DNA from 3 places in the Lysinibacillus sp. FSL M8-0134 genome. Region 2 is predicted to be linked to each of the others. Evidence: predicted binding sites of a transcription regulator. Region 2 holds the regulator's gene; each other region holds the start of a gene.

Region 1 (3,354 bases), 1.8 Mb from region 2:
TTCTAACCCTTTTTCAGTAAGTGTAATCTGTTTCGTACGGGCATCGTTTGTGTCTCGCTTTAATTCCACATAGCCATGTTGCTTTAAGAGATTTATATTACGTGTCACCGTAGTTTGATCGAGTTGTAAAATTTCACCTAGACGGCTAATCGAGACAGCTTGCTGAAGGTCAATGTGTGCAAGCATTGAATATTGTGTTACCTTTAATCCAGTAGGCTGTAGCAGCTTATCATATAATTGTGTGACAGCCCTCGTTTTTTTTCGAAGGTTCGCACAAACACATATTTGCGTATAATCAATGTTTTTTAGTTGGTTCTTCATGGTCAGTACTCCTTTTAAGGGATTCTACTAATTGTAAGTATACACCTTAGAGGTGGAAATTACTTCTTGACAGCTATATGAGCGGCAGTTATTATCATTGTACATGTATATACATATAATTGGTAGGACATGAAAAAGAACCTATGGCAAAGGGGGCTGCGTCCTTTTCAGGGAGCCTACGATGTACCTTATGTCTAACGTTAGTTCACAAGGGTTTTCTTTAGCTTTCCAACTAGCGGGCTGAAGCGGCAAGTAAGTAGCATAGAATGGAAAGCCTTTTTCACCTATCCCATTAGAGAATGTTATTTTTTTTACTACCATAAAAACATGTATATACATGTTTTTAGTGCCACTCATATGAAAAGTAGGTGTTTGGATGAAGCGTGTTCATTATAGCTGGTTTATTTTAATTGTCACATTTTTTTCTATTATTGTGGCAGGTATTACATTGTCATCCTCTGGCGTTTTTATCAATCCTCTTGAAAAGGAATTTCAATGGGAACGGTCAACTATTGCCCTAGCCTTCGCCATAAGTCTATTTTTATATGGTATATCAGGGCCATTTATGGCGGCATTGCTTGAAGTTATTGGCTTAAAGAAAATGATGCTAAGCGCGATGGCTACGTTAATTGTAGGGATTACTTTGACATTTTTGATGAATCAATCATGGCAGTTAATTGTGATTTGGGGTGGCATCATCGGCCTTGGTGCAAGCCTTTTTCTAACGGTCCTTAGTCCCTATGTAGCTAATCATTGGTTTGTCAAACGCAGGGGATTAGCAGTTGGTATATTAACGGCTAGTACAGCTACAGGACAATTAATTCTACTACCAGTGCTAGCCATGATCATTGAACATTATTCTTGGCGCTGGGCAATGGGGTTAATTCTTCTTCTAAGTACGTTGATGTTCACCTTGATTGCTATTTTTATTAAAAATAAGCCTCAGGATGTGGGGCTAAACCCATATGGACAAGAGGAGTTTATTGAAGAACAGACAGTGCAGCAGAAGAAAAATCCGATTCATATTGCGTTTAACGGTTTACTAGAGGCGGTTAAGATTAAAGCCTTTTGGCTATTAGCAGGAAGCTTCTTTATATGTGGACTTTCAACGAGCGGCTTGATCGGGACTCATTTTGTTTCGTATTGTATTAGTTTTGGCGTTCCTTTAGTCACCGCTGCATCACTCTTATCATTTATGGGTGTGTTTAACTTACTAGGGACGACTGCCTCAGGCTGGCTATCAGATCGCTTCGATAATCGTTGGCTGTTATTTTGGTATTACTTGTTACGGGGAGCTTCTTTATTATTACTCCCTTATGCATTATCACAAGGTTCTGTTATTTTACTGACGATATTCACTATCTTTTATGGACTCGATTGGATTGCCACAGTACCACCAACGATCAGTATTACACGACAAATTTTTGGTATGCAAAAAAGTAGTATTATTTACGGATGGATATTTGCCTCACATCAAGCAGGAGCTGCTGTTGCTGCATATGGTGGTGGATTGATCTATCAATTTTTTAATTCCTATACATGGGCTTTTTTCCTTGCGGGTATATTCTGTGCCATGGCTAGCCTGTTCGTAATCATTGTCAAAAAACAAACACCACAGCATGTATAATAAACGAAAAAAGTTGAACCTCAAATAACGGGTTCAACTTTTTTTAAAATCCTTTGACATGAATCAAACAAAAGTTTATAATGTAAACAAATATAATAAAAGGTGATGCTATGAATGAAAGAGAACAGGCGGTGCTTGCTTTAATTCGCCAAAATCCGTTTATGTCTCAGCAAGAGATGGCAGATGCAATGAATCTTTCACGTCCAGTGCTTGCTAATTTAGTGTCTAGTTTAACAAAGCAAGGAAAAATTGTAGGTCGTGCATATATTTTACCCGAGGAAAATGAAATTATTTGCATCGGGGGAGCCAATTTAGACCGAAAATTCCACGTGAAAGGCAATGTTCAATTTGGGACATCTAACCCTGCTAGCTCTTCTTTTAGTGTTGGTGGTGTTGGTAGAAACATTGCTGAAAATTTAGGCAGATTAAACCATCAAGTGACATTGCTGACAACGGCTGGGAAAGATGCTGATTGGCAAGTCATCCAAGAAGCTTCGGAATCCTTTATGAACCTACGTTATGTGGAGCAGCTAGCAGAGGCTTCAACGGGTTCTTATACAGCTATTATGGATGAGCAAGGGGAGCTAGCATTAGCTGTAGCCAATATGGAAGTGTATGATCTACTAGTACCTAGCTTATTGAAAAAGCATGAAACAATGTTAGTCAACGCAGGCTGCTTTATTCTGGATTTAAATTGTCCAAAAGAAACAGTAGCCTATATCCAACAAGTAGCCGTTGCTCGTAATATCCCACTTGTCATTGTGCCGGTATCTTCACCGAAAATGAATCGACTACCTGAAACATTACAAGGAGTAACATGGTTTATTTGTAACACGGATGAAGCGGAAACAATTGTTGGACATAAAATTGAAAACGCTACCCATTATGAAAAAGCTTTACAACAGCTCCTGCAGCTAGGTGCCGAACATGTCATTATTACAGCAGGCAGCAAGGGTGTATATGCAGCATCTACTACCATTGCTCCAAGTCATTTTGCTGCCAAAGTGATAGAAAAAATTGAAGATGTTACAGGAGCAGGAGATGCCTTTGTCAGCGCAGTCATACATAGCTGGTTGACAGGACAATCCTTTGCGACAAGCATTGATGCTGGCTTAACAAATGCTAAAAATACTTTGGCATCTCCCTATACAGTAAGACCAGAATTATCCGTAGATTTGTTAACAAGTGAAATGGAGGAATAACAACATGAAAGAATTCATCGTATTATCAGAAGAAGTAAAAGCAGGACAAGCAAAAGGTCTACCAATCGTTGCATTAGAATCAACAATTATTTCACACGGTATGCCATACCCACAAAACGTGCAAACTGCGCGTGAGGTAGAGCAAATTATTCGTGATAACGGAGCAGTACCTGCAACAATTGCGTTAATTGATGGAAAAATTAA
Region 2 (3,354 bases):
TCCTGCTAATCTTTCTTGATGTTCTTGAAATCTGCGATGGACAGTCGCTTTACTAACTTCAAAACCTAACCCTCTAAGCGTTATAGAAATTTCTTCAAAGGTAAATCCACGTTTACGCAGCTTGACAATTTCATCTACAGGTAGTTCCTTACGCTCCTGACCATGCGGGTTACCTCGATTCGATAAATTATTTTCAGGACGGTAGCCATTCTCTACAGCACGGCGCATACCTCTACGTATTTTAGCATTATGTATTCTACGCTGGTATTCCTCTACTATCGCTAAAATCTCAAGCAGCATCGTGTCCATTTCGTTTAGTTGCACCGGTCCTGCATCACGCATAGAGAAAACATCTGTTGCTGATTTTTGTAACAAATGCAACACAGCCATCCTTGCATTTCCACGTCCTAAACGTGTTTCATCTTGTACAAAAAGGGCGTTAATCCCCTTTTCTTTAATGAAATCAAGCATTTCAAGTAAGCCCTCACGTTCTACATCGTAGCCGCTGTGCTTATCCTTAAAAACGCCCTTCACCTCATAACCTTGCTCTTTTGCATAGCGCAGTAACTCTTCTTGTTGTCGCTCTAAAGACGAGCTTTGTGTTTCCTTTTCAGTACTTACACGGCAATAGACAACAGCCGACAGTTGATTATTGATCATTGTTCGTTTCTCGCAATTTCAATGGTATTGATGGGATCGGCCTGATTACTCACTACAGGAATGACTAGAGATTTTCCTGCCACAATTTTAATATCCGCTAGCTCATTTTCTGTTTTCACAAGCTTAATCCAATCTTCAGTACTCATTTTACCACGGTATTGCTCTGCTAACGACCATAAGCTATCCCCGTGTTCGATTTGAATTTCAGCGTAACTAACGTGTCCTGGATCAGTAATGTAAAGATATCCTGCAAATAGTAGACAAACTCCCATCAAGATTGAAATATGTGTGTTTTTCTTTAACCATGTCATGTTCATAACCCCTTTTGTAGAATGTTTGTTCGGAATGTATGTTCTCATAATAAAGCGAACAAACGTTTTTGTCAAACACTTTTCGAACCTATGTTTGCATACGTGTTCGCATTCTGTTATACTATCAAATAAGAAGAATGATATTAGAAAAAAGAGGTGAGCACTCATGAAAAAAGTTTCAAAAAGACAAGAGGATATTTTAGCTTTTATTAAAGAAGAGGTACGAGCTAAGGGCTATCCACCATCAGTACGAGAAATCGGGGAAGCAGTTGGACTTGCTTCAAGTTCCACTGTTCATGGTCATCTAGCTCGATTAGAACAAAAAGGCTTTATTCGTCGAGATCCAACAAAGCCACGTGCGATTGAAATTCTAGAGCCTGAAGAATCCATTCAAAAGCAACAAGTAATTCATGTTCCACTTGTTGGTAAGGTTACAGCCGGTTCTCCTATTACAGCTATTGAAAACATTGAAGAGTATTTCCCGCTACCAGATACGTATGGCACAAGTGAAGATCAATTGTTCATGCTTGAAATTATGGGGGAATCAATGATTGAAGCAGGAATTTTAGATGGGGACTTAGTCATTGTGAAGCAAAAGGCAACAGCCAATAACGGTGATATTGTTGTAGCTATGACAGCTGAGGATGAAGCCACTGTAAAACGTTTTTTCAAAGAAAAAAACCATTTCCGTTTACAGCCTGAAAATTCATCCATGGAGCCAATTATTGTCGATCAAGTTTCTATTTTAGGACAAGTTGTTGGTCTCTACCGTCGTGTGCATTAATTACGAAAATAGGTATCGAGGATTATATGTTCCTTATGAGCATGTATCCTCTTTTTTACGCAAAAAAAGAATCCACATACTAGCATTGGATTCTTTACTCTATGCCCTTCTAAGCTTCTTTTTTGAACTTTAAGCTAGCCTCTACAAATGCTGAAAATAATTTTTTAGCGTTCTCTTCTCCTGCTTTGGCCATTTCCTCAGGATGCCACTGAACTGCCAAGCAAAATGGTAAATCTTCATGAACTACTGCTTCGATAATACCATCGCTTGATTTCGCTGCTACTTTTAATTTCTCTGCTAGAACATTCACAGCCTGATGATGAAACGAATTTACAGCAACTTTCTCTTGTTCTAAAATAGTTGCTAATAAATTATCTGCAATAATCTGTACATAATGAGTAGCTACAGCTCGACCTGATTGCTGTGCATGTTTAAGCAACTTCGTACTAAAATGGTCACTATCAATGTCCTGATATAAAGTACCACCTAATGCGACATTTAAAATTTGGATTCCACGACAAATACCGAAAATAGGCATTTTTCGTATAAAAGCAGCTTCAATTAAAGCTAGTTCAACTGTATCCCTCGCTGGATGAATTTTCCCTAGCTTTGGTGATGGCTCTGCTCCGAATAGAAATGGATGCACATCATAGCCACCCGATAACAATAAACCATCTGTAAGAGCTAAAATTTGAGCCGCATCCTCCTCAACACCTAAAGGAATAATAAGCGGAATTCCTCCCGCCTCAATAATACTTTGACTGTAAGCAGCATTTAAATGAGCGGATAAATCATCCTCCACAAAGGCTGTAATGCCAATAACCGGTTTCACTTGCTTCCCTCCATATACTTGAAGATTGACAATTACCAAAAACCTAAATACCAATTGATTAATGAATCACCATAAAAATAAACAATGATCGCTGCTAAGGCGATAGACGGACCAAAGGGGAAGGGTGTTTTTCTTCCTTGCTTACGCTTGAACAAAATGATAACCCCCACAATCATACCGATAACTGCCGCCAGAAATAGTGTTAACAGTGTATTGATTGTGCCAAGAACGAGTCCAATTAAAAAGAATAATTTAATATCTCCTCCACCCATGCCACCATTCGATATAACCGCAATAACATATAGTATGCCAAAACCAACGACAGCACCCACAAGACAATCCCACCATGGTGTTAATGGCGATAGTACCCGACCTACAACGAGGAATGGTAAAAAGAATATAAGCACCCTATCTGGGATGAGCATATAGGCTAAATCCGAAACAATAATAATAACGAACAAGGAGATAAATAAAAGCGCTACAATAAATTCTATGCCCCAACCTAGCCGCCAATAAGCAAAGGCAAACAAAACACCTGTCCATATTTCTATTGCTGGGTATATCCAACAAATTGTATAGCCACAGGTTCGACATTTCCCCCCTAAAAACACATAAGACAATACTGGTACTAAATCAATCATCTTTAATTGTCTATTACATTTGGTACAATGTGAGGGAGGATGGACAATCGATTCCTTCTGTGGGACGCGTAAACCTACCACATTATAAAAAGAGCCAAAGACAAGCCCAAATAAAAATATAAAGAT
Region 3 (3,354 bases), 120 kb from region 2:
TGTGATGTCCATTTCACTAGAAAACACTAGGTAAATGAAGATAAAATGTACTGCCTATTTAAAGTCATAATTCAGAAATTATACATATTTAATTGTATAGCTAGCCTTAAGCTCTGTCAAGGATAGTCGGGCGTCTGTTCGCCCTTCAGCCAAAAAAAGTAAGTCCTATCCATTCGGTTATTTTTCACCCTATTACTTTTACACTAGAAAAAATTTCATCTTAAATACAATTAATATAAAAACAGTACATAAGAAATAACACCTTGAGATAGATGGCATTACTCTTATTATGGGTAAAAGTTTAAGAATATAGACAAAAAAAGCATTGTTCCCTCAAAAAATGGGAACAATGCAATCGTTTATTATTCTTCTTCAAGAAGTAACATCAATTCTTCATCCATCTCTTCTTCATCATGAGCAGCAATTGTGTAAGAAGAAGCTGCAATACCATAAGAAGCTCGAATTTTATTTGCGATGTCTTCCATAACAGCAACATTTTCTTTTAAATATTGTTTAGCATTTTCTCGACCTTGACCTAGACGTTCATCACCATATGCATACCAAGAACCACTTTTTTGGACAATATCTAATTCTACACCTAAATCAACTGTTTCGCCTTCTTTAGAAATACCTTCACCATACATAATATCCACTTCAGCAGTACGGAAAGGCGGCGCTACTTTATTTTTAACAATTTTAATTTTTGTACGGTTACCAACAATATCATTACCTTGTTTAATAGCTTCTGCTCGACGCACTTCTAAACGGACAGAGCTATAGAATTTAAGAGCTCGTCCACCTGGTGTTGTTTCAGGGTTTCCGAACATGACACCAATTTTTTCACGAACTTGGTTAATGAAAATAGCAATCGTTTTTGATTTATTAATCGCACCTGAAAGTTTACGTAATGCCTGAGACATTAAACGTGCTTGTAGGCCGACATGAGAATCACCCATATCCCCTTCAATTTCAGCTTTTGGTACTAAGGCAGCAACGGAGTCAATAACGATAATATCAATAGCACCGCTACGCACTAATGCTTCTGCAATTTCAAGTGCTTGCTCCCCTGTATCTGGCTGTGAAAGTAATAGCTCGTCAATATCGACGCCTAATTTTTGCGCATAAACTGGGTCTAATGCATGCTCTGCATCGATAAATGCAGCTTGTCCACCTTTTGCTTGAACTTCCGCAATGGCATGAAGCGCAACTGTTGTTTTACCAGATGATTCTGGGCCGTATACTTCAATAATACGTCCACGTGGATATCCGCCTACTCCTAATGCTGCATCAAGTGCTAACGATCCACTTGAAGATGTCGCAATTTCTAGATCGGTTTTTTCGCCGAGTTTCATGATAGAACCTTTACCAAAATTCTTTTCAATTTGTTTTAGAGCCTGTTCTAAGGCTGCTTTACGATCACTCATTCATTTTCCTCCTTCGAAAACTGTTCACTGTTTTTGTCTATCTCTACTATACTTGTTTTTGAGAAAACACGCAAGAAAAAAGCGAACATTTATTCGATTTTTCTTCAAAATAAAAATTTGGATAGTTTTCCTCTACCCAAATTCCTATTTTTTACTCTATCTATATCGTTTTGTATATCCACGCTCTTCTAATAACTGCATTAAATAATGGCATGTAAATTTCACTGCACGAAGTCGATTCGTATTACGCATGCCAGATAAATGAAGTAAATATGTAAGTGGCTCCTCATCCTCAATGGCAATGCCTATCCAAACCGTACCTACAGGTTGGTGATCATGCGCAGTAGGGCCTGCTTCTCCCGTAAGACCTATGCCAATATTTGTTGAAAACTTTTCACGTACAGCACTCGCCATTGCCGCTGCACACTCGCTGCTGACAACACCATGTGTATCAATTAATTCTTGTGAAATACCAAGCTGTTTTACTTTCGCATCAGCTGCATATGTAACAATGCCTCCGATAAGCGCATTGCCTACTCCGGGAATTTCAGCAAGTTCAGATTGAAATAACCCAGCTGTTAAACTTTCTGCAGCTGCAATTGTTAGCTTATTATCAAGTAACATTTCAACCGTTTTAGATGCAAGTGAATCATCATCTACACCATATTGATATTCTCCAACTAGTGCCTGTATCTCTGCCACTTTTGCAGCAATTAACTGTTGGGCTTGTTGCTCTGTTGCTGCTTTAGCTGTCACGCGCAATGTTACCTCTCCATCAGAAGCAAGTGGAGCAACCGTTGGATTTGTTTGTGCATCTAATATATCTTGAACACGTACTTCGAGCTCGGCCTCACCAATGCCATAAAAACGCATGACATGAGATGCAATGATCCCTCCATCATTCAGCATCGCAGCAAGCTTAGGTTTGGCCTCAAATTGAAACATTGGTTCTAGCTCTTTTGGAGGTCCTGGAAGTAAAATATAGGTACGATCATTCTTTGTTAAAATCATACCAGGAGCCATGCCATGGTGATTTGCTAGCACTTCACTCCCAGCTAAAATTAATGCCTGTTTACGATTATTCTCCGTCATTGGACGTCCTCGTTTGGCAAAAAATTGCTCAATATACGTTAATGCCACTTCGTCAAATTCAAGAGAAACGCCGAGGTGACGTGCAATCGTTTCCTTCGTTAAATCATCCTTCGTAGGTCCAAGCCCTCCCGAAAAAATAATGAGATCAGCACGTGACTCCGCCACTTCAATAGCTTGTTCTAAACGTTGCGCATTATCTCCCACTACTGTGTGATAAAAAACGTTTATACCAAGCTCTGATAACTGACTTGAGATAAATCTCGCATTTGTATTCGTAATTTGACCTAATAATAACTCAGAGCCAACAGCAAGAATTTCAGCATTCATGATTCACAAGACCTTTCTTATTTAGACTCAAGTAAAACACGTCTGTTTAGATAGAAATAATCCCACCCAGACCATAGCGTAAAGAACAATGCAATATAAAGCATGATCATATCAAATGGAATACCAATTAGTGTAAAGATTGTATTGTGTAAAAGAGCAGCAGCAATCGCTACAATTTGTGCCCAAGTTTTTATTTTACCAAGCTGATTAGCAGCTACAACTTCTCCCCCACCTGCCAAAATGAGACGTAAGCCAGTTACTGCAAATTCACGGCTAATAATAATGATAATGATCCAGGCAGGCGCCATATCAAGTTCTACCATTAAAATAAAGGCTGCTGAGACAAGTAATTTGTCAGCTAAGGGATCTAAAAATTTCCCAAACGTTGTCACAAGATTATACTTACGTGCATAATAACCATCCACCCAATCGGTTGTTGAAGCAAAGATAAAAATAAGTGCACCTATAAAATGATGGATTGGCATCTCTGCACCAAATAGTGTCAATGTTC

The links. The regulator LexA, encoded in region 2, represses DNA repair genes until DNA is damaged. The targets are predictions, from matches to a motif close to CGAACATATGTTCG.
Region 1: MKY49_RS15465 (carbohydrate kinase) is a predicted target of LexA. The motif match lies at 2,013-2,026, and genes of this name have one in related genera.
Region 3: recA (recombinase RecA) is a predicted target of LexA. The motif match lies at 1,507-1,520, and genes of this name have one in related genera.

Annotation. Positions count from the first base shown of each region.
Region 1 is NZ_JBBPAJ010000001.1:3,021,934-3,025,287, reverse strand. It holds gene MKY49_RS15475 (MarR family winged helix-turn-helix transcriptional regulator) at 1-321, opposite strand, end outside; gene MKY49_RS15470 (MFS transporter) at 698-1,948, shown strand; gene MKY49_RS15465 (carbohydrate kinase) at 2,059-3,150, shown strand; gene MKY49_RS15460 (pseudouridine-5'-phosphate glycosidase) at 3,155-3,354, shown strand, end outside.
Region 2 is NZ_JBBPAJ010000001.1:1,207,674-1,211,027, reverse strand. It holds gene MKY49_RS05845 (YneB family resolvase-like protein) at 1-660, opposite strand, end outside; gene yneA (cell division suppressor protein YneA) at 657-971, opposite strand; gene lexA (transcriptional repressor LexA) at 1,138-1,755, shown strand; gene MKY49_RS05830 (gamma-glutamyl-gamma-aminobutyrate hydrolase family protein) at 1,865-2,587, opposite strand; gene MKY49_RS05825 (prepilin peptidase) at 2,620-3,354, opposite strand, start outside.
Region 3 is NZ_JBBPAJ010000001.1:1,085,348-1,088,701, reverse strand. It holds gene recA (recombinase RecA) at 363-1,424, opposite strand; gene MKY49_RS05275 (competence/damage-inducible protein A) at 1,581-2,843, opposite strand; gene pgsA (CDP-diacylglycerol--glycerol-3-phosphate 3-phosphatidyltransferase) at 2,861-3,354, opposite strand, start outside.